Regions from separate parts of the Streptomyces sp. f51 genome, predicted to be linked through region 1. Evidence: riboswitches for the same ligand, from Rfam matches in the RefSeq annotation. Region 1 holds a riboswitch; each other region holds the start of a gene.
What was found. A riboswitch is a leader RNA that binds a small molecule or an ion and turns the genes downstream of it on or off. The one in region 1 is predicted to bind cobalamin.

Region 1 (10,007 bases):
GGTTCCACCACGAGTCGGGCCGGTACATGGTCGACAGCTGGGACGACCGCTCCACACCCCCGTACGTCAACAATGAAGCGGCAGGTGGGAAATGACCGTCGATTCGGTACGACCCGAGGTGCCCGAGGCGCGGGAGCTGTCCGTCCCGCCCCTCGCCGGAGGCGGGGTGCCCCTGCTGGGGCACGGCTGGAAACTGGTCCGCGACCCGCTGGGCTTCCTGGCCGGGCTGCGCGACCACGGTGACGTCGTCCGGCTCAGGATGGGCCCCAAGACGGTGTACGCCGTCACCACCCCGGCGCTCACCGGCGCGCTGGCGCTCAGTCCCGACTACGAGATCGGCGGCCCCCTGTGGGAGTCGCTCGAAGGGCTGCTGGGCAAGCAGGGGGTCGCCACGGCCAACGGATCGCAGCACCGGCGCCAGCGCCGGACCATCCAGCCCGCGTTCCGGGCCGACATCGTCCCCGAGTACGGGCCGATCATGGAGGAGGAGTCGCGGGCGTTCGCGGAGCGCTGGGCGAGCGGCGCCGCGGTCGACTGCACCTCCGAGTCGTTCCGCGTCGCGGTCCGTGTCGCCGCCCGCTGTCTGCTCCGCGGCCGGTTCATGGACGAGCGCGCCGAGCGATTGAGCCTCGCGCTCGCCACCGTCTTCCGCGGCATGTACCGCCGTATGGTGATACCGGCGGGGCCGCTCTACCGGCTCCCGCTTCCCTCCATACGCGCATTCGACCGCGCATTGGCCGATCTGCATGCGCTGGTCGACGAGATCATCGACGAGCGGCGGGCATCTGGTCAAAAGCCGGACGATTTGCTGACGGCATTGCTGGAAGCGAAGAACGACGACGGCGACCCCATAGACGAACAGGAGATCCACGACCAAGTCGTCGCGATACTGACCCCCGGCAGCGAAACCATAGCCTCCACGATCATGTGGTTGCTGCAAGTCCTGACGGAACATCCGGAACAGGCGGACAAAGTGGCCGCGGAGGTCCGATCCGTCGCGGGGGACCGGCCCGTCGGATTCGAGGACGTCCGGAAGCTGTCGCACACGAACAATGTCGTCGTCGAGGCGATGCGTTTACGCCCCGCCGTATGGATATTGACGCGGCGCGCGGTGGCCGAAACCGAGCTGGGCGGCTATCGCATTCCGGCCGGTGCCGACATCGTCTACAGCCCGTACGCGATACAGCGCGACCCCCGCTCGTACCAGGAGCATCTGGATTTCGATCCCGACCGCTGGCTTCCGGAACGCTCCGCCGGCATTCCGAAGTACGCGATGCGCCCGTTCAGCGTGGGCAACCGCAAGTGCCCGAGTGACCACTTCTCGATGGCACTGCTCTCCCTGATCACCGCGACCGTGGCGTCCCGGTGGCGCTTCGAGGCGGTGTCCGGGTCCAGCGACGCGACCCGCGTCGGCATCACCCTGCGGCCCCACGACCTGCGCCTGAGGGCCACGCCGCGCTGAGCCGGGTCCGCGGTCCGCGCCGCACCCGGCCGACGCCGCCCCGCACGCACATCGGCGCACGTCCAGCCGCCCTCGGGCCCCTGGACGTGCGCCGCGTGCTCACGCCTTCGGCACGACCACGGTGACCGTCCAGGCCTGGAGCCCCTTGCAGGAGATCCGGGCCGGATCGCTCGGGCACAGGGGGCGGGACGAGGTCAGCCGGACCGTTCCGGGCGAGACCGCCCGGTAGGCGGCGGAGGCGTCACCCGGCTGGAGGACGATCCCGCTGTTGGTGGCCTCCAGGCCCTTTCCGTCGGTCTCGACGGGCTTCCAGGGCCGGATCTTGGTGCCGTCCAGGGAGACGCGGATCGTCTCACCGGGTGCCAGACAGTACGTGTGGCCCGCGTCGGCGGCACCGAGCTCGGCCTTGGCCGCCGCGCAGTCCGGGCGGGAGGGGGACGGGGATGGGGACGCGGTGTCTCGGGACGGGGACGGCGACACGGTGCCGCCGGCGCCCGTGTCGCCCGCGCCTTGGCCGCCGCAGCCCGCGAGGAGCAGGGCCAGGGCGGTGAGGGCGATGGTCCGGGTGTGAGTCGTTCGACGCATGGGGTGGCCTCCTTGGTGATGGGACGTGCCACCGGCCCATCAGGATCCGTCCCCGCGCGCGAAAGGGCCCCGGCCGCCATCGCGACCGGGGCCCCCGCGTGCGTCAGCTGGTCGTCAGGGCGGTGTCGTCCACGACGAAGCTGGTCTGGAGCGAGGAGTCCTCGACGCCGCTGAACTTCAGCGTGACGGTCGAACCGGCGAAGGAGGACAGGTCGAAGCTCTTCTGCGCGTAGCCCGTCGCCTTGTTGAGGTTGGAGTAGGTCGCGAGCGTGGTGGAGCCCGCGGTGACGGTGAGCTTGTCGTAGGCCGTGCTGGTGCTGGTCTCGGCCGTGTCGATGTGCAGGTAGAAGGTGAACGTGGCCTTGCAGCCGCTGGGGACGGTCACCGACTGGGACAGCGTGTCGGTGTGGGTCGAGCCGTACCCGTCGAGCCAGGCGTCGTAGGAGCCGGCGTGCGTGGCCTCGCCGGTGTCATTGGTGATGACACCGCTGGTCTCGCTCCACACGGTGGCGCCGGACTCGAAGCCCTGGTTGCCGAGCAGCTGCGCCGAGGTGCAGGTGCCGCCGCCCGAGGTGCTGACGGTCCAGGTGAACGAGGCCGAACCGGAGGCGCCCGTGCTGTCCTTCGCCGTGACGGTGACCGCGTAGGTGCCCGCGGTGCTCGCGGTGCCGGAGATCAGACCGGTCGAGCTGCTGATCGACAGACCGGTCGGCAGTCCGGTGGCGCTGTAGGTGAGGGTCGCGCCCGCGCTGTCGCTCGCCGAGATCTGGAGGCTCGCCGAGCCGCCGGTGGCCGTGGACTGGCTGCCCGGGTTGGTGACGGTCACGGTGTTGCCGGTGCTGGTGCCCGAGGTGAAGGCGGCCGTGCCGTTGGGGGTGCCCCAGCCGGTCGGGCCGTCGTAGCCGGTGCCCGCGGTGCAGAAGTACGACGTGGAGCAGGAGCCGTTGTTGCCGCTGGTCACGTCGTACAGGTTCGAGGTGTGGGAGTAGGGGTACTTCGCCGGGTAGTCGCTGGAGCCGGGGGTGCCGGCGAGCGCGTACACGCCCGCGATGATGGGCGAGGAGGCGCTGGTGCCGCCGTAGACCGCCCAGCCGGAGCCGCCGTAGGTGTCGTAGACCGCCACGCCGGTGGCGGGGTCGGCCACCGCGGAGACGTCGGCCTCCATGCGCTTGGTGCAGCCGGTGTCGGTCTGCCAGGCGGGCTTGGCGTCGTAGGCGGAGCAGCCCGAGCCGGTGCCCTCGGTGCTGCTGGTCTTCCAGACCGACTCGGTCCAGCCGCGGGTGCCGGAGGAGGTGCTCAGCGCGGTTCCGCCGACGGCGGTCACGTACTGGGAGGTCGCCGGGTACTCGGCGCCGTAGGCGGAGTCGCCCGAGGAGACGGTGATGGCGACACCCGGGTGCTTGAAGTACGAGGTGTCCTCGCTGGTCTGCGAGGAGGACTCGGAGCCGCCCCAGCTGTTGGAGACGAACTTCGCGCCCAGCGCGACCGCCTCGTTCTCCGCGATGCCGAGGTCGGAGTCGTTCGCGGAGCTCGCCTCGACGAGGATGATGTTGCAGTTGGGGCAGACGGCGCTGACCATGTCGATGTCGAGCGCCTCCTCACCCGCCCAGCCGGTGTCGTTCGTCGGCAGCGAGGTGGTCGAGCCCGTCTGGCTGACCTGCTTGAAGCAGCCGCTCGCCACGGTGCAGGCGGACAGCCCGTACTGCGAGCGGTAGGTGGCCAGGTCGGAGGCCGCGTTGGGGTCGTTGTAGGCGTCGACCACGGCGACCGTCATGCCGGAGCCGCCCGTCGAGGGCAGGTTGTAGGCGCTGTGCAGGTTGGCCGGGCTGAGGCCGGACACCGCGGCGGCGGCGTCGGGGGAGACCTTCGCCGCGAGCTTCTGCGCGATGTCGGTACGGCGCTGGGCGAAGCAGGACATCTGGCCGGGCTTGGACGCCTCGGCGCACAGGTGCTTGGTCGCGACCTTCTGGCCGGCCCTGCCGGTCGCGTGGACCGTCTGCCGGGAGGGGTCGGTGAGGGCCCGGGCGTTCTGGGTGGTGCGCGATACGTGGGGGGCCGGCGCGGGCTGCGCGCTCGCGGGCGGGGCCGCGGTGAACCCGGCCAGGCCGAGCGCCAGGGCGGGGAGGGCGGTGGTGAGGAGTCTTCGCAGGCTCCGGGCCGGTCTGCCGGCGGGTATCGGGCGCTGGGAACGCATGGGGGTGTCGCCTCCATCGGTTCGAGGCCGGTGCCGCTTCGGCCCGGGTGAGGCCGTTCGCGGTGCCAGGGCCGGAAGTGGGGTTCTCGGCGCTCTGAATCGGCACGCCCGTGACGCGCGTAGCGTGAACGTGGAGAGACACGTCATGGGCATGCCAAATCAGTCGTCCCGGTGTGCCCTCGGTGCGTGGCGTGACGGGACGGCCAGAACGTAGCCGGGGGGAACGAGGTGCGAACAGCCGTGCCGGAAGAACTTTGCCGCTTGATGGGAGGGGATTGGCACGGCGATTGGAGGCGCGGGGGCAGTACGTGACGAAAGCCGGGCCGCAACAGGCGGCCCGGCTTTCACCGGTGACGAACGGTCAGGGCGACCGCGGCCGTCAGAAGTCCTCGTCGAAGTCGACGGTGCCCTCCACCGCGACCTGGTACGCGGAGGGCCGGCGCTCGAAGAAGTTGGTCAGTTCCTGGACACCCTGGAGCTCCATGAACGAGAACGGGTTCTCGGAGCCGTACACCGGGGCGAAGCCCAGCCGCTGGAGGCGCTGGTCCGCCACGCACTCCAGGTACTGCCGCATCGAGTCGGTGTTCATGCCCGGCAGGCCCTCGCCGCACAGGTCACGGCCGAACTGGAGCTCGGCCTCGACGGCCTCGCGCAGCATGTCGGTCACCTGCTCCTGGAGCAGGTCGTCGAAGAGCTCCGGCTCCTCCTTGCGGACGGTGTCGACGACCTCGAAGGCGAAGCTCATGTGCATCGTCTCGTCGCGGAACACCCAGTTGGTGCCCGTCGCCAGGCCGTGCAGCAGACCCCGGCTGCGGAACCAGTAGACGTACGCGAACGCCCCGTAGAAGAAGAGCCCCTCGATGCACGCGGCGAAGCAGATCAGGTTCAGCAGGAAGCGGCGGCGGTCCGCCTTGGTCTCCAGCCGGTCCAGCTTCTCCACCGAGTCCATCCACTTGAAGCAGAACTGCGCCTTCTCGCGGATGGAGGGGATGTTCTCGACCGCGTCGAAGGCCGCCGAGCGGTCCTCGGGGTCGGGAAGGTAGGTGTCGAGCAGCGTCAGATAGAACTGGACGTGCACCGCCTCCTCGAAGAGCTGACGGCTCAGATACAGCCGCGCCTCGGGGGAGTTGATGTGCTTGTACAGCGTCAGCACCAGGTTGTTCGCCACGATCGAGTCGCCCGTCGCGAAGAACGCGACCAGCCGGCCGATCATGTGCTGCTCGCCCGGCGTCAGCTTCGCGAGGTCGGCCACGTCCGAGTGGAGGTCGACCTCCTCGACGGTCCAGGTGTTCTTGATCGCGTCCCGGTAGCGCTCGTAGAAGTCCGGGTAGCGCATGGGACGCAGGGTGAGTTCGAAGCCCGGGTCGAGCAGGTTCTTCTCGGTTGAGCTCATTACTGGCAGGCCTCGCAGGACTCGGGGTTCTCAAGGGAGCAGGCGACGGCGTCGGGGTCGGCGGCCTGCTGGACGGGGATGACGGTCTCGGGGCGCGCCTGCGCCTGGGCCGCGCGGGCGATGCGCGTCGCCGGGCGCGAACGCAGGTAGTACGTCGTCTTCAGGCCCGCCTTCCAGGCGTAGGAGTACATCGAGGAGAGCTTGCCGATGGTCGGCGTCTCCAGGAACAGGTTCAGCGACTGGGCCTGGTCCAGGAAGGGGGTGCGGGCGGCGGCCATGTCGATCAGACCGCGCTGCGGGATCTCCCACGCCGTGCGGTACAGGTCGCGGACGTCCTGCGGGACCCAGGTGAAGCCCTGCACCGAGCCGCTGGACTCGCGCAGCGCCTCACGGGTCTGCGCGTCCCACACGCCGAGCGCCTTCAGCTCGGCCACCAGGTACGAGTTGACCTGGAGGAACTCACCCGACAGCGTCTCGCGCTTGAACAGGTTCGACACCTGCGGCTCGATGCACTCGTACACGCCCGCGATGGACGCGATGGTGGCGGTCGGCGCGATGGCGAGCAGCAGCGAGTTGCGCATGCCGACCTCGGCGATCCGCTGCCGCAGGGCCGCCCAGCGCTCCGGCCAGTTCAGCTCGACGTCGAAGTGGTCCGGGTGCAGCACGCCGCGGGCGGTACGGGTCTTCTCCCAGGCCGGGAGCGGACCGTTGCGCTCGGCGAGGTCCGCGGAGGCCTCGTACGAGGCGAGCATGATCCGCTCGGCGATCCGGGTGGACAGCGCGCGGGCCTCGGGCGAGTCGAAGGGGATCCGCAGCTTGAAGAAGACGTCCTGAAGGCCCATCGCGCCGAGGCCGACCGGGCGCCACTTGGCGTTGGAGCGGCCCGCCTGCTCGGTGGGGTAGAAGTTGATGTCCACCACGCGGTCGAGGAAGGTCACCGCGGTGCGCACGGTCTGATCGAGCCGCTCCCAGTCGATGTCCCCGCCGGTCACGAACGCGCCGAGGTTGACCGAGCCCAGGTTGCAGACCGCCGTCTCGCCGTCGTCCGTGACCTCCAGGATCTCGGTGCACAGGTTCGAGGAGTGGACCGTGTGGCCAGGCTCCGCCGTCTGGTTGGCGGTCCGGTTGGCGGCGTCCTTGAAGGTCATCCAGCCGTTGCCGGTCTGCGCGAGGGTGCGCATCATGCGGCCGTAGAGGTCGCGGGCCGGGATCGTCTTGCGGGCGAGGCCCGCCTCCTCGGCCTTGCGGTAGGCCGCGTCGAACTCGTCGCCCCACAGGTCGACCAGCTCCGGCACGTCGGCGGGGGAGAACAGCGACCAGACGCCGTCCTCGTTCACCCGGCGCATGAACTCGTCCGGGATCCAGTGCGCGAGGTTTAGGTTGTGCGTACGCCGGGCGTCCTCACCGGTGTTGTCGCGCAGCTCCAGGAACTCCTCGATGTCGGAGTGCCAGGTCTCCAGGTAGACCGCGGCCGCGCCCTTGCGCCGGCCGCCCTGGTTCACCGCGGCCACCGAGGCGTCGAGCGTCTTCAGGAACGGGACGATGCCGTTGGAGTGCCCGTTGGTGCCGCGGATCAGCGAACCGCGGCTGCGGATACGGGAGTACGACAGGCCGATGCCGCCGGCGTGCTTCGACAGCCGAGCCACCTGGTGGTAGCGGTCGTAGATGGAGTCCAGCTCGTCCAGCGGGGAGTCGAGGAGGTAGCAGGACGACATCTGGGGGTGCCGCGTACCGGAGTTGAAGAGCGTGGGGGAGGAGGGCAGGTAGTCGAGGCGGCTCATGAGCCGGTAGAGCGCGGCGACCTCGTCCACCGAGCGGACGGTGTCGTCCTCCGCGAGACCGGAGGCCACCCGCAGCATGAAGTGCTGGGGGGTCTCGACGACCTTGCGGGTGATCGGGTGCCGGAGCAGGTAGCGGCTGTGCAGCGTGCGCAGTCCGAAGTAGCCGAAGCGGTCGTCGCCCTCGGTGTCGATCAGCGTGTCGAGGCGGTCCGTGTGCAGCTCCACGAACGCGGCCGTACGGTCGGCGATCAGGCCCTCGCGGTGGCCGACGGCGACCGACTCGGAGAAGGTGGTGACGCCCTGGGAGGCGGCCTCCGCGGCGATGGTGACCGCGAGCAGCCGGGCGGCGAGCCGCGAGTAGGCGGGGTCCTCGGAGATGAGGCCCGCGGCCGCCTCGGTGGCCAGTTCGCGCAGCTCGGCCTCGTCGGCACGGGCGGACCGGCCCCGCAGCGCCGCGGCGGCGACCCGGCCGGGGTCGGCGTCGGGGAGGTCGGCGGTCAGATCCGTCAGGGTCCGCAGCAGCACGGTTCCGGGACCGTCGGTCTCCACCGGGGCCTGCTGCGCGGTCACTGAAGCCGGATCGGCTGGCGCGATGGTCACGTGGGGCTCTCCTCGCTCGGCACGGGGCCTCACGGGCGGGCAGGGGGCACACGGGAGCGCTTTCGGGCAGCAGCGCACCGCGTCCACCGGCCCATTCCGCGAGGCCCGGACGTCATCGGCACCCGGGCCGGACGGCCGGGGCGCGCTGTCGGCAGGTCCTCGGACTGACGCGAGTACGGGCACACGCAGACGCGAACACGCACAAGTACACCGTTGCGGGACAGTTCCGGATTCGCACCGGATTCCCCTGCGGCGACAGCGACCATGAGCATACATCTTGTGCCGGGCTTCGGGACTGCCCCCACATGTTGTGTCCGCTCGACATCCAAGAGCGCTACGCAGCGTGCCGGAACGCCAACTCGTAGGTGAGCAGCCGGATGTCGTCGAGCTCCGGAAGGGGGTTCCAGTCGCGGTCCGGGGTACGGGTGAAGCCGACGCGCTCGTAGAGGCGGTGGGCGCCGCGCATGGTGCGCTGGGTGGACAGCACGAGCCGCGTGCAGCCCTCCAGGGCCCGTGCCCGCGCGACGCAGGCGCGCACGAGGGCCTCGCCCGCGCCCCGGCCGCGCGCCTCGCGCGCGACCGCCAGCATCCGGATCTCGGCCTCCCCGGGGCGCGCGAAGTCGGCCATGGGCCCGGAGTCCGCAACGAAGGTCACACTGCCGAGCACCCGGTCCCCCTCGACGGCCGCGAGCACCTCGGCGACGGCCGCCCGGCTCTCGACGTCCCGCAGCCTTCCGAGGTACGCGTCGCTCTCCCCGAAGTCGAGCAGCCCGTCCCCGAGATAGGCCCGGGCCGTGATCTCGCCGATGACGGGGTACTCCTCGGGCCGCGCCGGCCGGATGACGATGTCCATGCGGGCGAGTGTGCCCGACCGGCACGGCGACGGGCCGCCGGTTTTCCTCCGGCGGCCCGTCGCTCGCGGTTGACGTGGGACCCGGCCCCGCGGGCCGGTACCGGTGTCCTCTAGTGGCTCGCGTCCGCCGTCGCCGGCGGGAGTTCGGTCTCGACGCCCACATCGCCCACGTCGGCCGTGTAGTCCCCGGGGGAGGTCTCGTCGACGCCCTCCGGGGCCTTGAGCGCCCTGAGGACGAAGGTGAGGACCACGGCCACGGCCGCGTTCAGGACGAACGCCGTCAGGCCGATGTAACCGATCTCCCCGATGCCGGGGATGTCCTTCGCGCTGCCGCCGAAGTGCGCCTGGGTCGGGGAGGCCACTCCGTAGGCGGCGATCGTGCCGTAGAGCATGCCGACCGCCCAGCCGCCCAGCAGCGCCCAGCGGTGGAACCAGCGGGTGAAGAGACCGCCGACCAGCGAGGGGAACGTCTGGAGGATCCAGATGCCGCCCAGCAGCTGGAAGTCGATCGCCACGGTCTTGTCCATCGTCAGGACGAAGACCAGGGCGCCCACCTTCACCAGGAGCGAGACCAGCTTGGAGACCCTGGTCTCCTGCCGAGGGGTCGCGGCCGGATTGATGAAGTCCTTGTAGATGTTGCGGGTGAAGAGATTCGCGGCCGCGATCGACATGATGGCCGCGGGGACGAGCGCGCCGATGCCGATGGCGGCGAACGCGACACCCGCGAACCAGTCGGGGAACATGTTCTCGAAGAGCTGGGGGATGGCCAGCTGGCCGTTGGTGACCTTCACCCCGGCGGCGATCGCCATGAACCCGAGCAGGGCGAGCAGGCCCAGCATCAGCGAATACAGCGGCAGGATCGTGGTGTTGCGGCGGATCACCTCCCTGCTGCGGCCGGACAGCGTCGCGGTGACCGAGTGCGGATACATGAACAGCGCGAGCGCCGAACCGAGCGCGAGGGTGGCGTACGTCCACTGGCCCGCCTCGGCGGGGACGAGCCCGCCGGCGCCCGCGGCCGTGTACTTGGCGCCCGCCGCCTTGAAGATCTCGTCGAAGCCGCCGAGCTTGATCGGGATGTAGATGATCGCCACCGCGATCACGATGTAGATCAGCGTGTCCTTCACGAACGCGATCAGTGC
Region 2 (10,007 bases), 4.9 Mb from region 1:
CAGATCCGTCCACCGCGCCGGGGACAGCCCGGCGATGTCGTGGCCGTCGATCTCCACCGAGCCCCCGGTGACCTCGAAGGGCGCGGGCAGGATTCCGAGCGCGGCACGGCAGGTGAGGGTCTTCCCGCTGCCGGACTCGCCGACGATGCCGACGGCGCTGCCGGGCGTGAGCGTGAAGCTGACGCCGTGGACGATCTCCCGGCCGCCGTCCCCCTCCCCGATCCGCACATCACGTACGGCCAGCACGGGGGACGGCGGTTCGGGCGGTGCCGTGGGAGCGGACCCGGTGGTCTCCGGGGCTTCTTCGCCCGTCACGGTCTCGGTGAGGAGTTTCCCGGACAGGGTCGTCATCGCGCACCTCCGGCGGGAGCGGGACCGGCCTGGGAGCGGCGGTCGGGTCGGTTCCTGGCGCGGCCGGCCGAGGTGCGGCCCGCCTCGCCGGAGACGTCTCGGACGGCGTCGGCGAGGAGGTTGCAGGCCCAGACGGTGACCATGATCAGGAGGGCGGGGGCGAGCGGTGCCCACGGCTGGTGGCTGAGATAGCCCAGGTCGGACGCGAGCAGACCGCCCCAGGTGGGCGCGGGAGGCTGCACCCCGATGCCGAGGAAGGTCAGGCTCGACACGATGACGAAGCCGACGCCGACGGTCTGGGCCAGCGCCACCGCGATCGGCGGGAGCACCTTGGCCCACACGTGGCGGCGTACGATCCAGCCGGTCGAGGCGCCGGAGACGATCGCGGCCTCCACGTACGGCGAGCGGGCGACGGCCAGGGTGGCGGCGCGGGCCACGCGGTAGAACAGCGGGGACACCAGGGCGCCCGTGACGAGCATCGCCTGGGTGAGGCCGTTGCCGAGCAGCGCGACGACGGCGACGGCGAAGAGCAGGAACGGCAGGGCGACCAACGTGTCGGCGAGCCGGAGCGTGACCCATTCGAAGACCCGGCCGAGGTGGACCGACAGGATGCCGGGGACGGCACCGATGGCCAGGGCCGTGAACGCGACCTCCAGCGAGCCCAGCACGCTGACGCGGGAGCCGGCCAGGAGCCTGCTCAGCACGTCGCGGCCGAGGTAGTCCGTCCCCAGCCAGTGGGCACCGGAGGCGGCGGCGAGCGTGTGGTCGCTGGTGGCCAGGGGGTCCTGCGGAGCGAGGAGCGGCCCGAACAGGGCGAGCACGGCGATCGCGACGAGGACGGCCAGGGCGATGCGGGCCGAGGTGAGGGTGAGAACGCGGCGCACCATGGTCACACCCCCCGCCGGGCGGCCGGTGTGACGCGCGCCAGCACCAGATTGACGAGCAGGTTGAAGGCGACGACCAGGACGATCGACACCACGAGGACGCCCTGCACCGCGGGGACGTCGCCGGCCTGCGCGGAGTCGTTGGCGAACCGCCCGAACCCCTGGAGCCCGAAGATCCACTCCGTGACGACGGAGGCGCCGACGAGGGCCGGGAACTTCAGTCCGAGGGTGGCGAGCGCGGGTCCGAGGCCGTTGCGCAGGACATGGCCGAAGAAGATCCGGCGCGGGCTCAGGCCCCGGACGACCGCGCCGGTCACGTAGTTCTCGCGGTAGGCCCCCACGAGGCTGCCGCGCAGCTGGCGGGCCACGTCGGCGACCACGTCGAAGCTCAGCGCGACGGCGGGCAGGGTGATGTGGGCGAGCCACGGCCCGAACCCCTCCTCCGCCGGAACGTATCCGGCGGAGGGGAACAGATGCAGTCCCACCGAGAGGACCGCGACGAGCACGATACCGACGACGAACGCCGGCATCACCGAGATCAGCGTGACGAAGCCCGTGATCGCCCGGTCGATCCAGGTGGTGCGGCGCACCGCCGCGATCGTGCCGAGGCCGAACCCCGCGACGACACCGATGATCAGAGCGAACGTCGCCACCGACAGGCTCACGCCCAGGCCGAGGCCGATGAGGGTGGAGATGTCGGCGCCGTTGGTCCAGCTCGTGCCGAGCCGTCCGTGCAGGACGCCCCCGAACCAGTCCCCGTACTGGACGAGGAAGGGCCGGTCGAGGCCCCAGTGGGCCTCGACACGGGCGACCGCGGCGGGAGTCGCCTCCTCGCCCAGCTGGATGCGCGCCGGGCTCAGCCCGCTCAGCGACCGCAGGGCGAAGGTCACGAACGTCGCGACCACGAACACGGGCACGAAGATCGCGGCCGAGCGGGCGAGGACGGCCAGAACACGGCCCAGGGTGTGCCCGGTCCTGACCGCGGCGCCCGGGAGACGGACACCGGACGGGGCCAGTGCCTCCGTCGTCGTCATGGGTTGCCCCCTTAACTGTCGTGGGCGGGTGGTCAGTTGCCGCCGGCGATGGTGACGCCGGTCCAGTCGATGTGGGCCGGGTTCTTCGGCAGGGCGGAGATGGACTTGCTCTTGGCGATGAGGTTGGGCGAGGAGTACGTGAAGACCAGCGCCTTGCTCTTGAGGCCGGCCCGGGTCGCCGCCTGGAGGACCTTCGCGTAGTCCGGCGAGTCCAGCGGGGTCCTGCGCACCTTGGCGATGGCCGCCTCGAAGCCGGACGGCTCGTAGGGGGAGCTGAGGTTGAGCGGACCGTTGGGGCCGAAGTGCGCGGTCAGGGTCTGCGCCGCGGAGTCACGCCCGGTGGTGCCGTACAGCGAGAACGTCAGGTCCTTGGCGAAGAACGGGGTGGCCCAGTTCTTGTCTATCTTGATCGTGACCTTGACGCCGACCTTCGCCAACTGCGCCTGCACGATCTCGGCCTGGGGGTCCTCGGCCGGGATGACCAGGTTGAGCTTGAGGGCGCCCGCCTTGTAACCGGCCTCGCTCAGCAGCTTCTTGGCCTTCGCGGGGTCGTAGGGGTACGCGTTCTCGGACTGCGGGTCGTAGGCGACGTAGCCCTTGGGGAACGGCTGGTCGGTCGCCGAGCCGTAGCCGAACGTCAGCTTGTCGACGAACTCCTGACGGTTCACCGCGTAGCGGACCGCGTCGACGACCTTGTCGTTGTCGAACGGCGCCTTGTTGGTGTTGAGGCTGAGGTTGGAGGCGTTGAAGCCGGGCTGCACGAAGACGTCGAGTCCGGCCTTCTTGGCCGCGTCGGCCTGACTGGGCGCGATGTCGGCGAAGTTGTAGACGCCGGTCTGGAGTCCGGAGACGACGGTGGAGGCGTCCGGGGCGGAGCTCAGCTCGACACGGTCGATGTGGATGTTCTTGGCGTCCCAGTAGTCCGGGTTCTTCTTCAGCACCGCCTTGGTGCCCGGGACGAGTTGGGTGACGACGAACGGGCCCGCGCCGACCGGGCTCTGGTCCAGCTTCTCGGGCGACGCCGCGGCCTTGGGGCTGGCGATCTGGAGGACGCGCTCGCCCAGCAGTTGGGGGATCTGGTAGTCGACCTGGCTCAGGTGGATCACGGTGTCGAGACCCTGGGCGTCCACCGACTTGATGGAGGTCAGATCGCCGAACAGGGCGGAGTTCTTCTGCTTCTTGGCCCGCTCGATGGCTGCCTTGACGGCGGCGGCGTCGACCGGTGTGCCGTCGCTGAACGTGAGGTGCGGGCGCAGATGGAAGGTGATGACATCGCCTGCCGCGTTGTAGTCCCAGCTCTTCGCGAGGTCCGGGACCGCCTTGCCGTGCTCGTCCGTCCGCGTCAACGAGACGTATACCAGGGCGAGTTCACGGAACTGGGCGCCGCTGCCGCTGACGACCGGGTCCCAGTGGGCGGGGAAGTAGGAGGAGGTCCACTTCAGCGCGGCGGAGCCGGTGGCCGACGCGGCCTCGCCGCCGCAGGCGCTCAGCGCGGGGACGAGCACGGAGGCGAGGGCGGTTCCCAGGGCGGCCGCGCGGAGCCGACCGGGGCGCCGGGAGGAACGGGATGCCACTGTGGAGGTGCGGGGCGTGATGCGTCCGGACATCGGTTCGCTTTCTGCGAGAGCTCCCGCCCACGCCGGGGCGACGGGGGGGGAGCGAAGGACGGCGGACTCCGACGGCGGGCGACGCGCAGCCCGGCGCCGGGCATGCCTGTGCGTGCTTGGGCGCACACGGAGGCATGCCGTGTCAGGGCAGAGGGCGTCGGCAGGCCGTGGGGCGAGCCGGGAGACTGGGGGAGGAGAGGCGGAGGAACGCCGAGAGGGCGGCGCGCGATGACGGCGACCGCACGTCGGTACGGCGGAGGGCCGGTACCGGCGGGACGGGAGTCAGGCGCCTGGAGGCCGTGGTCGGCAGGCGGTCAGCGACAGAGAGCGCTGGAAGTGCGCCGCAGGTCCACGTAGCGGCACACCACGCCGGGGTGCGTCGTGAGCATGGTGCACATCCTGGGGCCGGTTCTCGACGGCTGTCAATGGACACCAATTGGTGTCTCATTGGGCGGGACGGGTGCTGACCGCTGATCAGAAGGCCGCGGGGACGCGGGGATGCGCCCCACCCGGTCGCGACGGCCGCCGGCCGACGGGAAGACCACCGAGTCGTCCGCCACGGCCCGACCGCCGCGCGAGGACCGTCGGCCGCCCGTCGGCGGGAAGACCACCGGATCGTCCGCCACGCCCGACCGCCGCGTGAGGACCGTCGGACCGCCCGTCGGCGGGAAGAGCGTCGGGCCGTCCGCCGGAGGGCCCTCAGGGTGCCGCGGGAGCGTCGCCGTCGCGCGCCGGGTGTACGGCGGCCTCGTCCGGGTGCAGCCACAGCGGGCCGTTGCCGGTCTCGACGCGCACGGCGTCCCGGGGAGGCCACGGACCGTCGCTCAGGACCGCCGCCTCGGGGCCGGTCAGGCTCCGGTACCGCGCGAGCGCCTCCTCCGCCGCCGGCCGCGCGGGCCTCGTCGGCAGCACGGGGCTCAACTCCTCGAACGCCGCCGCGTACTCCTCGTACGGCCGCCAGCCGGGGACGACGCGATGACCTCCGGGAGCGCGCACCAGGAGCGTCGGCAGCGCGTAGCGGTGCCCGCCCTCGGCGGTCTCCTTCGCGGCGCCGGGATGCGGCGAGCCGCCGCGCACCGACAGGACCTCGGCGACCGGTCGGCGCGCCTCGGCCCGGTCGGCGAGTACCGCTTCCCGTACGGCCGTTGACGCCGCGTCGGCCGCGAGCCGCCCATGGTCGAGGCCGGGCACGCCCCGGACCGCGGACAGTGCCAGCGCCGCCGTGTCCGCCGGTTCACCCCGTACGAACACGCTCTCCCGCAGCCGCCGCAGCACCCGCTCGGCCACTTCCTCGCCCTGCCGCTCCGCGGCCTTGGCCGCCAGCGAGGAGGGCCAGGAACTCGCCGCGACCCGGCTCAGCCGCCGCGCCCGCGGGGCCCCCGTGTGGGCGCCGACGTCCTCGACGTACCGCGCGTACCAGGCGGTCTCCGCGGCGGGGTCGGGCGGCGGGTCGTCGTCGTCCTCGAACAGGACGCAGTACACGCGCCGCCAGCGGACCCGGCCGGCCAGCGCGGCGCGCAGCCCGCGGAACACCGGCTCCGATCCCCAGGCCCAGGGACACAGCGGGTCGGTGTACTCCACGACCTCCACCATGTCCCCGGCGTCCGCCTCGGGCGCCGTCCCGCCCGGGGCGCGGTTCACGCGGCTCCCTCCCGGTCCATCCGCCCGGCCGCGCCGGCGGGCAGCAGCGCGGCGAGCGTCGTCCCGCCCAGCACCGCCGCCGCGTCGGCCTCGATACGGCGCCATATCCCGGGGAGTCCGGAGGCGGGCCCCGGGTAGTCGAGCCCGGCCAGTGGCTCGCCCCGCAAGGTGATCAGCTCACCGTCCACGGCGCGTACGACGTCCAGCAGGGTGATCTCGTCGGCGGGCCGGCCGAGCCAGTACCCGCCCTCGCAACCACGCTGGCTGCGTACCAGTCCTGCCCGGCGCAACTCGCCCACCACGGACTTGAGGAACCGGAACGGAACGTGCTGTGAGGAGGCCATGGACTCGCAGGTGAGCGGGCGGGCCGGTTCGCGGGCGAGCTCCAGCAGGGCCCGCGTGGCGTAGTCCGCCTTCGCGGAGATATGCATGCGCACATGATGCCTGACACGGCGGCGTCCGCCGACCGGGTCTCCATCGCTTCCCCGCATACATTGCGGGAACATTGCCGCAGGTGAATGGCAATGGACACCTCTTGACATCCTTTTCCGGGCCGCTCTAGCGTCCCCGTCCATGAGCGAGCCGCCCACGACCCCAGGCGAAGGTTTCCACCCCCATCTCCCGGACGCCGCAGCGCAGTCCGGACGCCCTCTGCGCGCCCGTCTGCACCACATCCGCGCCGACGCCCTCGACGGCGACACGGCGCAGACGGGAGGCATGCGCCGATTCGCCGCCGTCAGCGGCACCACCGTCGGATCCGAGAAGCTGTGGATGGGCCAGACCCACGTCGCCCCCTCCACCGCGTCCTCGGACCATCACCACGGAGAGTCCGAGACCGCGATCCACGTGGTGAGCGGGCACCCCGAGTTCGTCTTCGTCGACGACTCGGGGGACGGGCCCGAGGAGGTACGCCTGCGCACCTCGCCCGGTGACTACATCTTCGTGCCGCCGTTCGTTCCGCACCGCGAGGAGAACCCGGATTCCGAAGAGGAGGCCGTCGTCGTGATCGCCCGCAGCACCCAGGAGGCGATCGTGGTCAACCTGCCGCGCCTGTACGCGCTCGGGGAGGGCGAGGAGGCCTGACGGGACGGGGCCCGGTCGCCCGGTGGGTACCGTAGCGGGGAGATCGCCGTGACCGGCGGGATCGAACCGACCGTGGAAGGAACCACCGAGATCATGCGCGTCATCGTGGCCGGCCGTCCGGCGGAGGCGTCCCAGTGAACGGCACCGGGGCGCCGGGCGCCGAGGACTCCGTCCTGCTCCGCACCGACGGACGGGCCGCCCACCTCACCCTCAACCGGCCCCGTGCGCTGAACGCCCTCAACCACGCGATGGTGCGCCGGATCGACGAGGCGCTCACCGTCTGGGAGCACGACCCCGCCGTCGACATCGTCGTCGTATCCGGCGCGGGGGAGCGCGGGCTGTGCGCGGGCGGAGACATCCGGGTCGTCCACGACGACGCGCGGGACGGGGACGGCACCGCCTCCGCCGCGTTCTGGCGGGACGAGTACCACCTCAACGCCCGGATCGCGCGCTACCCCAAGCCCTACGTGGCGGTCATGGACGGCATCGTCATGGGCGGCGGCGTCGGGATCTCCGCGCACGGCGGCGTCCGCATCGTCACCGAACGCTCGCGCGTCGCCATGCCGGAGACCGGCATCGGATTCGTCCCCGACGTCGGCGGCACCCGGCTGCTCGGCCTGGCCCCGGGTGAACTCGGCACCCATCTCGCCCTGACCGGCGCCTCGATCGGTGCCGGGGACGCGATCCTGTGCGGACTGGCCGACCACTACGTGCCCTCCGCCGCGCTGCCGCGGCTGATGTCCGACCTCGCGGACCGGCCCGTGGCGGAGGCACTGGCCGCGCACACGCGGCCCGCGCCCCCGGCGGGGCTCGGGGAGCGGCGCGAGTGGATCGACGCCTGCTACGGCGCCGCCACGGTCGAGGAGATCATCCGCCGACTGCTCGCGGCCGGGGACCCGGAGGCCAAGGAGACGGCGGAGATCCTGCTCGGCAAGTCGCCCACCGCCCTGAAGGTCACCCTGACCGCCGTGCGCCGGGCCCGGAGGCTCGGATCCCTGGAGGCGGTGCTGAACCAGGAGTACCGGGTGTCCTGCGCGGCCCTGTCCGCCCCCGACCTGGTGGAGGGCGTCCGCGCCCAGATCATCGACAAGGACCGTCGGCCGCGCTGGTCCCCTGCCACCCTCGACGAGGTCACCGACGCCGACGTCGAGCGCTTCTTCGCCCCGCTCGGCGAGCGTGAACTCGGGCTGTCCGACGGCGGCTTCTGACGGTCGGCGGGGACCCGTCACCTGGGACGAGAGGAAGATCACCCCGGTTGGCGCGGTCTTGGCCAGCCGCGCGGCACACGGTACGGTCGGTGCGATATCGATGACGTCAAGACGGAAGCCGGCGGAAATCCGGCACGGTCGCGCCACTGTGAGCGCGACGCCCGGCCACACCGGGCGCCGCGTGAGTCAGACCCGTAGACGACATCCTGTGCACCACCGAGATGGGACGCGAACTCCCGAGGAGGTCCTGCCATGGCGCAGACCGTCGCTCCGCCGACAGCCACCCCTTCCGCTCTCCCCGCCAAGCTGCCGATCGGTGCGATCGTCCCCTGGGCGGTCTTCTTCGGCATCCTGATGCTGGTCCTTCTGTACTTCGTCGGCGCCGAACAGGGCGCCACCTCCGTCGTCTCCGGCGAGGACGTCCACGAGTGGGTCCACGACGCCCGCCACCTGCTCGGCTTCCCCTGCCACTGACGCGAGGGAGAGCGCTCATCATGAACTCCGCAACGGTAAGAAACCTGCTCGTGCGCGGCATGCTCGCCGGCCTGGCGGCCGGTGTACTCGCCCTGGTCGTCGCCTACTTGCTCGGTGAACCGACCGTCGACAGCGCCATCGGCTTCGAGGAGGCCCACTCCCACGCACACGGGCACGAGGTCGAACTCGTCTCCCGCAGCCTCCAGTCCACCGCGGGTCTCGCCACCGGCGTCCTCGTCTACGGCGTCTCCTTCGGCGGCATCGCGGCCCTCGCCTACTGCTTCGCGCTCGGCCGCGTGGGCCGCTTCGGCCCGCGCGCGACCGCGCTCCTGCTGTCGGGGACCGCGCTCCTGGCCGTGTACGTCGTGCCGTTCCTGAAGTACCCGGCCAACCCGCCGTCGGTGGGCGACCCCGACACCATCGGCAAGCGGACCGCCCTGTACTTCCTGATGATGGTCCTCAGCGTGCTCCTCGCGGTGGGTGCCACCATCCTCGGCAAGCGCCTCGCCCCGAGCCTCGGCACCTGGTACGCCACCGTCACCGCGGTCGCCGCCTTCGCCGTCGCGATCGGCCTGGCCTACGCGTTCCTGCCCGTCATCAACGAGGTGCCGAAGGACTTCCCGGCCACCCTGCTGTGGCGGTTCAGGCTCTCCGCCCTGGCCATCCAGACCGTCCTGTGGGCCGGATTCGGCCTGGTCTTCGGCGAGTTGGCCGAACGCATGCTCAACCCCAAGCCCGCGGCCGTCGCCTCCGGGCGAACGGTTCCGACTGCGGGCTGAGTCCTCCAGTACGTGAGAGAGCCCCTCGGAACCGTCCGAGGGGCTCTTTCACGTCATGCCCGCGGAGACGGGCCCGAGGCCGGTCTCACCGGCTGCCGGCCTCCTGCCGGACCGCCTCCGCCTCCGGACCGGGCTCGGCACCCCGGCGCTCCTGGACCTGCGCGTAGGCCATGAGGCCGAACAGGACGACGAGCAGCACGGCCGACGAGCCCGCGGTGCCGAGGTCGAGTCCGCCCTTGGCGAGCGGCTTGGTGAGGAAGTCGCCGGCCGTCGCGCCGAGCGGGCGGGTGAGGACGAACGCGATCCAGAACAGCAGGACGTTCGACACCGACGGAACCCTCATCAGCGCGACGAGCACCGCCAGCAGCCCCGTGACGAGCAGCGCCCCGCCCAGATAGCCGAGGCCGGAGCTGTCGGAGAGGAAGTCGCCCATCGACGTGCCGAGGGTGTTGGAGACGAGGATCGCCGACCAGAACAGGGCCTCGCCGCGGAAGGTGACGATGTCCCGGATCTGGAAGGTCATCCCGCTCAGTTTCCAGGCGAGGAAGATCGCCAGGAGGAGCGAGATCAGGATGGCCGCGCCCTCGGGGTAGCCCAGACCGAGCCCCTGCGGGCCCCAGCCGAGCGAAGTGGCGCCGCCCGAGAGGTACTTGGCGCTGGCGTCGCGGTTCATGAAGTCGGACATCGTGGTGCCGGCCATGCTGGTCGACAGGATCACGGTCCAGTAGAAGAACGGGTTGTACCGGCGGGACCTGAGCTGGACGACCAGTGTCACGACGAACAGCAGGAACAGGATGATCGTGGTCACGAAGTAGCCGAGCTTGAGGGTCTGGGCGAACAGGTCACCCGCCGTCTCACCCAGGGTCGTCGCGGCGATCTTCATGATCCAGAAGGCCAGAGTCACCTCGGGCAGCTTCTTCATCACGGACTGCGTCATCAAAAGGGT
Region 3 (10,007 bases), 3.5 Mb from region 1:
GCCTCCTCGTCGCCGCCCGCCGACGCCTGCGAGGCGTGCGTGCCGCCCGCGGCCAGGACCGTGGCGACGATCGCGTCCGCCCGCCCCAGGATCTCGTACAGGCCGGGGTCGGCCCCGCGCAGCGAACCGCAGTACACGGGAAGGGCGTTGGCGCCGCGCGCCTCGATCGCCTCGCACAGGGTGTCCACGAAGGCGGTGTTCCCGGACAGTTCGTGCGCCCGGTAGAACAGCACGCCGACCGTCGGCCGGCCCTCGGCGTACCCGAACGCGCCGTGCACGCCGAACTCGGCCGTCCGGTGCGGCTCCTCGAAGCCCTCGCCGGTCAGCAGCACGGTGTCGGACAGGAACCGGGCCAGCTCGCCGAGGTTGGCGGGACCGCCCTCGACCAGATAGCGCAGCGCCTCCGCGACCACACCCGCGGGCGCCGACGACTCGGCCATCAGCTCGGCGTCCGGGACGGACTCGCCGCCCAGCAGCACGGTCGGGATCCCGGCCGCCTTCAGGAAGGCCAGACCGTCCTCCCAGGCCCGCTTCCCGCCGAGCAGCCGTACGACGGCCAGGTCCGCGCCCTCGACCAGCGAGGGGAGTTCGCCGGTGACGTCCACCCGGGTCGGATTGCCGATCCGGTAGGCGGCGCCGCTGGCGCGGGCGGCCAGCAGGTCCGTGTCGGCGGTCGACAACAACAACACAGTGCTCATGCGGGTGCTCCCGGTGGAATGAAGGGCAGTCCTCGCGGCGCGCCGGACTCGATGAGCCGCCACAGCGCGTCCGTGTCCGCGTGTTCTTCGATCAGGTCGCCGAGCCGGTCCAGCTGCTCCTCGCGCAGCGCCGCGAACGACGTGTCGGGGGCCGGCACGAAGCGGCGGCCCGCGGTGGCGGCCACCTCGCGCAGGAAGGCCCGCCGGAAACCGTCCGACTCCAGGGAGCCGTGCCAGTGCGTGCCCCAGACGGAGCCGACCCGGCAGCCGTCCAGACCTGCTCCCGCGGCGTCGGACATGAAGGTCTCGCCGCCGGTGACCTCGGCGACGCCGTGATGGATCTCGTACCCCTCGACGCGCTCGCCGAGGGCCTCGCCGACCGGACGGGCCAGCGTCTTCTCCCGCGCGAACCGCACGCGTACGGGCAGGAGTCCGAGCCCGTCGACACGGCCGGCGCGGGACTCGACGTCGTCCTCGATGTGCTCGCCGAGGAGTTGGTAGCCGCCGCAGACGCCGAGGACGGGACGCCCCTCGGCGGCCCGGCGCGCGATGGCGTCCGCGAGGCCGCGCTCGCGCAGCCACCGGAGCGCCCCGACCGTGCCCCGGGTCCCGGGCACGACGACGAGATCGGCGTCGGCCAGTTCCTCGGCCCGGTCCACGAACCGCACGACGACGCCGGGTTCGGCGGCCAGCGCGTCGACGTCGGTGAAGTTGGACATCAGCGGGACCGCGCAGACGGCGACCCGCAGGACGTCCTCGCCGACGGGGGAGGAGACCGCCGACTCGCGGACCGCCCCGCGCAGCGAGACGCGCAGGCCGTCCTCCTCGTCGATGCCGAGCCCGTGCTGAAAGGGCAGCACGCCGTAGGAGCGCCGCCCGGTGAGGCCGTGCAGCATGTCGAGCCCCGGCTCCAGCAGGCTGACGTCCCCGCGGAACTTGTTGACGAGGAACCCGGCGACGAGCGCCTGGTCCTCGGGGGACAGCAGCGCGACCGTCCCGAAGAACGAGGCGAACACCCCGCCCCGGTCGATGTCGCCGACGACGAGCACGGGAAGCCCCGCGTTGCGCGCCACCCCCATGTTCACGATGTCGGTACGCCGCAGATTGATCTCGGCCGGACTGCCGGCCCCCTCGCAGATCACCGCGTCATACGTGCCCCGCAACCGCTCAAGACAGTCGAGGACGGTCGCGAGGAGTCCCTCCCGGTGCCCGCCGCGCAGCCGGTCCCCGGTCGGGGCGCTGCCCGGAGGGGGGTCCGTCAGGGCCCCGGGCGTCCCGAAGAACCCGCGCGCGCTCATCTCGCCCACCGGCCTGCCCATCAGGACGACCTGACTGGTGCGGTCGCCGCCGGGCTTGAGCAGCACGGGGTTCATCAGCGCGGTCGGCTCCACGCGGGCGGCCTGCGCCTGCATGGCCTGCGCGCGCCCGATCTCGGCGCCCTCGCGGGTCACGAACGAGTTCAGCGACATGTTCTGCGCCTTGAAGGGCGCGACCTTGACGCCCTGGCGCACCAGCCACCGGCAGATCCCGGCGGTCACGACGCTCTTGCCCGCGTCGGAGGTGGTCCCGGCGATCAGCAGCCCGCCGCTCATGCGGTGCGCCCCTTCCTGGTGGACGGAACCGGAACCGGGGCCCGTCCGGCTCCGGTGAGCAGGATCCGGCCGGCGGCGCTCACCCCGAGCGCGAGCCAGCCGACCCGCCGGGAGAGCCGTACGGCCCGTTCGATGTCGTGGACCTGGACGGCCCGCCCCGTGCCGTTGAGCACGGGCCGGTGCTCGACCCGTCCGCCGTACGAGAGGGTGCCGCCGAGCCGTACGCCGAGCGCGCCGGCGAACGAGGCCTCCACGGGACCGGCGTTGGGACTCGGATGCCTGCGGGCGTCCGTCCGCCAGGCGCGCACGGCACCGCGCGGGTCGGATCCGGCCACCGCCGCGAGGACGGCGGTCAGCCGGGCCCCCGGCCAGCCGGCGACGTCGTCGAGCCGGGCGGAGGCCCAGCCGTAGCGCCGGTAGCGGGGGGACTTGTGCCCGACCATGGCGTCGAGGGTGTTCACGGCGCGGAAGGCGACGAGCCCGGGCACACCGGCGACGGCGCCCCAGAACAGGGCCCCGACGACGGCGTCGGAGGTGTTCTCGGCGACGGACTCGACGACCGCGCGCGCGATCCCGTCGGCGTCCAGGGCCTGGGGGTCGCGTCCGCACAGATGCGGCAGCCGCTCCCGGGCCGCGCCGAGGTCACCGGCCGCGAGCGCGCCGCCGACGGCCCGCGCCTCACGGCCGAGGGAGGTCCCTCCGACGACGGACCAGGTGGCGGCCGCGGTCAGGGCGATCGAGGCGGTACGCGAGGGGCGTACGCGGCGGCTCGCGAGCGCGGCGAGTCCGGTGGCACCGCCCACGCAGACGGCGGTGTGCAGGGCGCCCCACCCCCGGTGGTCCCGCCACAGTGCGCGCTCCACGGCGGCGGCGGCCCGCCCGAACGCGGCGACCGGATGCCCTCGGCGGGGATCGCCGAGCAGCAGGTCGCCGAGAAGGCCGGCGGCGGCGCCGTACGCGAAGACGCGATCGGCACGCACGGGGTCAGCCGGCCGTGGGGTGGAGCGGAACCCTCGTACTCAGCGAAACGGGCAACGGGCAGCCGCGCATGGCGATATGTCCTCACTCAGGGTGTCCACGCCCTGGTTCGACGAGACCGGCGGTGAGAGTTCCTGGCTCCCGGGGAGTTTCTTCCCCGATGACAGTGGCGGGACCGCGCCGGATTCGCACCGGCTTCCTCTCATGCCGCCGTACTTGGCTCCGGCAGTCCACCACGGGGTGCGAACGGCCGTCAACTGGCTGTTGACCTGCGGAGGGACAGTGTGCGCAGGCCCACATACGCGTGGGGTGCGGGACGGTGATCCGTCCCGCACCCCACGCGCGGTACCGCTCGGCCCGGCCCGGTTCCGGGCCGCCGGGGCCTGCCGTCGCGACAGGCCCCTGTGGCGGGCTACTTGGTGATGATCAGGGAGATGCCGTACGCCACCGCAGCGGCGCAGGCCGCGAAGCAGACGTAGGCGCCGGTGGCCGCCGCGACAGCGGAACCGCCCTGGGCCGACTCCTTCTTGGCGAGGCCGGCGACGCCGAGGGTGAAGAGGGCGACGAGGGCCACGGTCACTCCGAGGCTGACCCCGAAGACGGACCCGAGGGCTGACCAGTCGATGTTCATGCTGTTGCTTCCTTTGGTCTCAGGCCACTCGGGACTGGGCCGACGGGTTCGCCGTGGGCTCGGCCGGAGCCGGGATGGTGGCCGTGAGGCCTTCGGCCACGGAACCGGCCGGGGGCGGGGTGACGGCGGCGATGGCCTGCGTCACCACACCCGCGGGCTCCTCGGCGTCGTTCACGTTGTTGTGGTCGATCACCTCGCGGCGCGAGCGGCGCCAGATCGCGAAGCTGGAGCCCACCAGGAAGACGGCCACGAGCGCGGTGCCCCAGGCGCCGAAACCGGTCACCCATTCGGCGCCGGCGCCGACCAGGGCGGCGGCGGGCAGGGTGAGGACCCAGGCGACGACCATGCGCTTCGCGGTGGACCAGCGGACCACGCCACCCTTGCGGCCGAGGCCCGCGCCCATCACGGAACCGGAGACCGAGTGCGTGGTGGAGAGGGAGAAGCCGATGTGCGACGAGGCCAGGATGACCGTGGCCGCGCTGGTCTGGGCGGCGAAGCCCTGCTGCGGCTGGAGGTCGGTCAGGCCCTTGCCCATCGTGCGGATGATGCGCCAGCCGCCCAGGTAGGTGCCGAGCGCGATCGCGAGACCGGCGGAGAGGATGACCCAGACCGGCGGGTCGGAGTCGGGAGCGACGGCGCCACCGGCGACCAGGGCCAGGGTGATGATGCCCATCGTCTTCTGCGCGTCGTTGGTGCCGTGGGCCAGCGAGACCAGGCCCGCGGAGGCTATCTGGCCGGCGCGGTACCCCTTCTTGGTGGCCTTGGTGTCGGTGTCACCGCTCAGCTTGTACGACAGCCGGGTGGCGACCATGGCGGCCAGACCGGCGACGATCGGGGCGGCGACGGCGGGCAGAAGCACCTTGCCGACCAGGACGTCACCGTGCACGGCGCCGGTACCGGCGGAGGCGATGGTGGCGCCGACCAGGCCGCCCATGAGGGCGTGCGAGGAGCTGGACGGGAGTCCGACGAGCCAGGTCACCAGGTTCCAGAGGATCGCGCCGACCAGAGCGGCGAAGATCACCTCCGGCCGGATGCCGGCCTCGTCGACGAGGCCCTTGGAGATCGTGTTGGCGACCTCGACGGAGAGGAAGGCGCCGACAAGGTTGAGGGCGGCGGACATGGCCACCGCGACCTTGGGCTTGAGTGCGCCGGTCGAGATGGTGGTGGCCATCGCGTTGGCGGTGTCGTGGAAACCGTTCGTGAAATCGAACACGAGAGCGGTGACGATCACGATTCCGAGGAGGAGCGTGATGTGTTCCATTTACCCAGGCTTCTGTTGGACGTCAGTGGCAGGTGGACCGTAGGCAACCTGGGTGAACGGAAGATGAACTGAGCCGGACGTCGTGGTGTCCCGAACGGTGGAATGGCATTCCGCTTGTGTTGGGGCGGGGTTCGGTGGGTTCGAACGGATTCGGAATTCCGTACTCCGCTTGGGGTCCGGGCCCGGGGTCCGCGGCCCGGTCTGAGGGGGGTTCAGGTGACGAGATCCGTGTCACGCCCAGGTTGTAGCCGTCGTCACACCGCCCGAAGGCCCGAAGGGGTCGCCCGGCGGAGGGTGTTCGGGCGCCCCCGGCGCCGTAGCGGGTCGACCACGCGGTGTGATCCGCGGCAAATGTCCGACCTCGGCAACGTCGATGATCCGTTGGTCTGATGTGACTCAAATCACATACAACCGTGGGCTCTTGGCGGGTCGTATACGTCCCGGAGCCCGCCCGTACGGGGTGCGCGGAAGGCCGTGGCTGGCAGGATCGCGTCATGACTGAGCGGCACCGGGACGCGCGGGACGGACACGAGCACCGACGGACGACGGGCGGCCCCGGCGAACCGCCCCCGGCGGAGGACCGGGACACCCTCCGGCGGGCCTGGGACGAACTGGTCTCGACGGCCCGCCGCACGGTCGCCGACGGACTGGTCGTCGGCACCTCCGGCAACGTCTCGGTCCGCGTCGGCGCCACCGTCCTCGTCACCCCCACGGGCGTGCCCTACGACCGGCTCACCCCCGACGACATCGTCGGCGTCGGCCTCGACGGCGGGCAGGTCCTCGGCACACTGCGCCCGACCAGCGAACTGCCGATGCACCTCGCCGTGTACCGCGGCACGGAGGCACGGGCCGTCGTCCACACCCACGCGCCGCACGCGACGGCCGTCTCGCTCCTCGTCCCCGAACTCCCGCTCGTCCACTACATGGCGGCCGCCATGGGCGGCCCCCTCCGCGTCGCCCCCTACGCGGCCTACGGCACACCGGAGCTGGCCGCGCACACGCTCAGGGCTCTGGACGGCCGCACCGCCTGCCTCCTCCGCAACCACGGCACCATCGCCCACGGGGCCTCGCTCGACCAGGCCTACGACCGCACGGCCCAGCTGGAATGGATGTGCCGCGTCTGGCTCCTGGCCTCCTCGGTCCCCGGCCTCACCCCCGCACTGCTCTCACCGGAGCAACTGGCGGACGCGGGAGAGCGGCTGAGGGGCTACGGCCAACAGGGCTGAGCCCCCCGCGCGAGTGCCGGGCGTCACCCCTGGAGGCGTCTCCGCTGGCCGATGGGCCGGTACCCCGGGAAACTGGTCGGGTGCGCACCCTAAGAGCCACGGCAGCGGCCGTCACCGTAGCCATAGCCGCGGGCGCGGCCTCCGTGGCGGCGGGCCGGCTGGCCAGCGACGCCGCGCTGAAGACGAGGCCCGGCAAGCCCCTGCCCACCGAGCCCCGGCTCACCGTGCACGCGACGACGTCGGGCGGGATCACCCTCACCAGGGCCCTCGCCTCCCGGCGCCCGGGAACCTACGGCCTCGCCGGCGACGGCTCCCACGCGGTCGTCGGCCCCCTCCAGAACTCCGTGCCCCACACCGCCGACACCGTCGTCCGCACCCTGGAACGCGTCACGCACGGATCCCTGGAGCCCGGCGACAAGGTGTGGCTCACCCCCAACCTGTACGTCGGCGACCCCGGGTCCGCCCTCGGACTCGAACACGCCGACGTCGACGTGCCCGGAGAACTCGGAGCCCTGCCCGCCTGGTTCGTGCCCGCGGTCCGCGACACCTGGGTCATCACCGTCCACGGCCTGGGCGCCACCCGGGAACACCCCATGAACCTGATGGGGTTCCTGAACGACCGGCACTTCCCCGTCCTCGACCTCGCCTACCGCGGCGACCTCGGGGCACCCCGCCCGCCGGACGGCCTGAACCACCTCGGCGAGACCGAGTGGCGCGACCTCGACGCGGCCATCCGCTACGCCGTGCGGTTCGGCGCCGAGCGCGTCGTCCTCTACGGCTGGTCCACCGGCGCCACCATGGCCCTGCGCGCCGCCGCCCACTCCGCGCTGCGCGAGCGGATCTCCGGACTCGTCCTGGACTCGCCCGTCCTCGACTGGGAGACCACCCTGCGCGCCCTCGCCGGCGCCCGCCACACCCCCGGCTTCCTGCTGCCGCTCGCGGTGCGCGCCGCACAGGGACGCACCGGCGTACGCGGAGACCGCATCGCGCACGCCGCGCACCCCGACCAGGTCAAGGTGCCGACCCTGCTGGTCCACGGCCCGGACGACCGCATCGCCCCCTGGGGCGCCTCCCGCCGCCTGGCCGCGAGCCGCCCCGACCTCGTCACCCTGCACACCGTCCCCGACGCCCCGCACGGCGCCATGTGGAACGCGGGACCGGCGGCCTACGAAGAGGCCCTGCGCCGCTTCCTCACCCCCCTCATGTAGCCCGCGGCACCCCACCGGACGCCCACCGCCACGGCCCCCGGGCCGGCACGGGGAACCCGCTTCCGGTCGGCGTCCCGGCCACTGTGCCCGGCCCGCTCTCCCGCGTGCCGGGCACCCCGGCGGGGCCCCGCTGCCGCCGCCCCCGTGGCCTGCGAGGGCATTCCGTTTGGGTTTTCGGACTGTCAACCGCAAGACTGCACCCGTGACGTCCCGTAACCCGCGCGACTCCAGGCTCCGACTCGTCAGCCCGCGGTCCCTCGCGACCGCCCCCCGAGCGGTGACCCAGCGCCGCACCCGCCGCCCCGCACCGCGACCGCCGGAAGGCACACCGCCGCCGGCCGAACTCGCCCGCATGGCGCGCACCGGCCTGTCCGACGCGGCCCGCGTGGCGCGCTGGGCCGACGCCGCCCTGCGCCCGGGGCGCGACGGCGCGAACCCCGACGGCAAGGGCACCCTCTCCGACGCCACCGCCGAACGGGCCGCCGCCGATCTCGGACTCACCCCGGTCCAGGTCCGCGCCGACTGGGACACCGCCCGCCTGGCCGGCCTCATCGAGGTGCACGGCGGCGACGCCCGCCCCGGATGGCGGCTGCGCGCCTGGAGCCGCGACGACAGCGCCGTCCTGCGCGGCTGGGTCGCCCTCTTCGACGCCTGGTCCCTCGCGTACCCCGAACCGGCGGACCGCGAGCCCGCGGCCGTCGCCGAGGTCGTCTCCGCGATGCCCCAGGTCCTCTCCTTCCTCCAGCTCTCCGCCGGACCCGTCCCCGTGGACCAGCTGCTCGACCTCCTCGGGCAGCGCGTCACGGAACTGCGCACCGAGCGCTGCGAGATCTCCTACGGCCCCGACCCCGGGACCGACCCCGCCCCCGAGCCCGCGGAGGTCCCGGACGCCCCCCTCGCCCCGCTCCTCGACTGGGCCCTGGAGGCCCTCGCCTCCGTCGGCGCGCTGACCTGCGGCGAGGGACAGGCCACCCTCACCGCGCTCGGCAGCTGGGCGGTCTGGGTCAAGCTGGAGCAGATCTGCGTCGCCGCCCAGAGTCCCGCCGGGAACATCGAGCAGTCCGCCGAGGACATGCTCCGCGGCTGCGCCCAGCTCCGCCCCAACGCCGCCCGCGCCGAGTACCGCGCCTGGCTCGCCGCCCGCACGGTCGGCGGCGCCGTCACCGAACTGATCGCCGCGGCCCGCGGTGAGGACGCCCTCACCCGCGGCCTCGCCTTCGAGGCCCTGCGCGTGGTCGGCGCCCCCGCCGAGCCGGACGTGCGTGCCGTGGTCGAGGAGACGCCGCTGCGCCCCTACGCCCTGCTCTGGCTCGCCGAGCACGACGGCTACGACCCCGAGGACGCCCACGAGGTCCTCACCCGCGCCGAGTCCACCTGGCTGTGGGTCGACACCGCCGCCGCCGTCGCCGACCACGGCGAGGCCCCGCTCCTCGTCCGGCATCTGGAGTCCGCGGTGCAGCCCACCGTTCCCGCGCTCCTCGACGAGGTGCGGGCGGTCGGACACCCGCGCACGGTGCAGGTGCTGGTCGCGCTCGCCGCCGCCCACCCCGACCCCGCGCTCGCCAAGGCCGTACGCAGGGCCGCCTTCCAGGTGCACACCGGAGGAAGCTGACCGGACCGGCCGGCCGGCCGGGACCGCGGCCGGCCCGACCCCGGAGCGGTCCTACGCGCCTATCTCCGGGGCGTAGGTTCCGAAGCTCCAGATGTTGCCCTCCAGATCGCGGGCCATGTAGTCCCGCGAGCCGTACTCCTGGTCGGTCGGGGCCATCAGGATCTCCGCGCCGTGGTCCACGGCCCGCTGGTGGTGCGCGTCGACGTCGTCCACCACGATGTACACCCCGCACGGGCCCGCGCTCTTCATCGCCTCGTCGAAACGGCCGCCGCGCCCCTTGGACCCGAGCATCACCGCGCCGTTGCCCTGCACCAGCTCCGCGTGCATCACCGAGCCGTCCTCACCCTCGTAGACCGCCAGCTCCGAGAAGCCGAAGGCCTCCGTGAGCTGCCTGATCGCCGCCTTCGCGTCGGCGTACAGCATCGAGGGGTAGATACTCGGGCGCCCGCCGTTCATGCCGGCCATACCGATCACTCCGTCCCGTGACAAACTGCCGGATTCCGAACCGCTGACCAGTCTGGCACCCGCCACTGACAACGCCCCGCGCCCGGCCTCCCGGCTCACCGGAACGTGTTGCACTGAGCCATGTCACCGCTGGTGAAGCCCTGGTAGAACCACTGCTGCCGCTGCTTGGCCGACCCGTGCGTCCAGGTCTCCGGCGTCACCCGGCCCTGGTACCTCGCCTGGATCCGGTCGTCGCCGACGGCCGCCGCCGCGTCGAGGCCGTCGCGGATGTCGGCGTCCGTCAGCGAGGTCAGCAACGGCTTGCCCGTCGACGAGGACGGCGTGGTGGTCGCGTGC

Region 2: another riboswitch for cobalamin. It lies ahead of WJM95_RS00105 (CbtB-domain containing protein); the one in region 1 lies ahead of WJM95_RS21710 (ribonucleoside-diphosphate reductase subunit alpha).
Region 3: another riboswitch for cobalamin. It lies ahead of WJM95_RS06690 (cobalamin biosynthesis protein); the one in region 1 lies ahead of WJM95_RS21710 (ribonucleoside-diphosphate reductase subunit alpha).

The regions. Positions count from the first base shown of each region.
Region 1 covers NZ_CP149798.1:4,948,353-4,958,359, forward strand. Annotated here, with positions in the region: gene cyc1 (epi-isozizaene synthase) at 1-95, shown strand, start outside; gene WJM95_RS21690 (cytochrome P450) at 92-1,462, shown strand; gene WJM95_RS21695 (hypothetical protein) at 1,562-2,047, opposite strand; gene WJM95_RS21700 (putative Ig domain-containing protein) at 2,151-4,241, opposite strand; gene WJM95_RS21705 (ribonucleotide-diphosphate reductase subunit beta) at 4,621-5,634, opposite strand; gene WJM95_RS21710 (ribonucleoside-diphosphate reductase subunit alpha) at 5,634-8,015, opposite strand; cobalamin riboswitch at 8,148-8,297, opposite strand; gene WJM95_RS21715 (GNAT family N-acetyltransferase) at 8,350-8,868, opposite strand; gene WJM95_RS21720 (sodium:solute symporter family protein) at 8,979-10,007, opposite strand, start outside.
Region 2 covers NZ_CP149798.1:25,953-35,959, reverse strand. Annotated here, with positions in the region: gene WJM95_RS00145 (ABC transporter ATP-binding protein) at 1-351, opposite strand, end outside; gene WJM95_RS00140 (ABC transporter permease) at 348-1,238, opposite strand; gene WJM95_RS00135 (ABC transporter permease) at 1,241-2,269, opposite strand; gene WJM95_RS00130 (ABC transporter substrate-binding protein) at 2,302-3,876, opposite strand; gene WJM95_RS00125 (DsbA family protein) at 4,576-5,469, opposite strand; gene WJM95_RS00120 (Rrf2 family transcriptional regulator) at 5,514-5,948, opposite strand; gene WJM95_RS00115 (cupin domain-containing protein) at 6,091-6,600, shown strand; gene WJM95_RS00110 (enoyl-CoA hydratase/isomerase family protein) at 6,735-7,808, shown strand; cobalamin riboswitch at 7,879-8,023, shown strand; gene WJM95_RS00105 (CbtB-domain containing protein) at 8,061-8,282, shown strand; gene WJM95_RS00100 (CbtA family protein) at 8,303-9,061, shown strand; gene WJM95_RS00095 (hypothetical protein) at 9,147-9,998, opposite strand.
Region 3 covers NZ_CP149798.1:1,481,999-1,492,005, reverse strand. Annotated here, with positions in the region: gene cobN (cobaltochelatase subunit CobN) at 1-698, opposite strand, end outside; gene WJM95_RS06695 (cobyric acid synthase) at 695-2,290, opposite strand; gene WJM95_RS06690 (cobalamin biosynthesis protein) at 2,287-3,270, opposite strand; cobalamin riboswitch at 3,376-3,519, opposite strand; gene WJM95_RS06685 (hypothetical protein) at 3,681-3,899, opposite strand; gene WJM95_RS06680 (inorganic phosphate transporter) at 3,919-5,160, opposite strand; gene WJM95_RS06675 (class II aldolase/adducin family protein) at 5,655-6,386, shown strand; gene WJM95_RS06670 (alpha/beta fold hydrolase) at 6,467-7,594, shown strand; gene WJM95_RS06665 (hypothetical protein) at 7,797-9,206, shown strand; gene WJM95_RS06660 (VOC family protein) at 9,258-9,671, opposite strand; gene WJM95_RS06655 (neutral zinc metallopeptidase) at 9,767-10,007, opposite strand, start outside.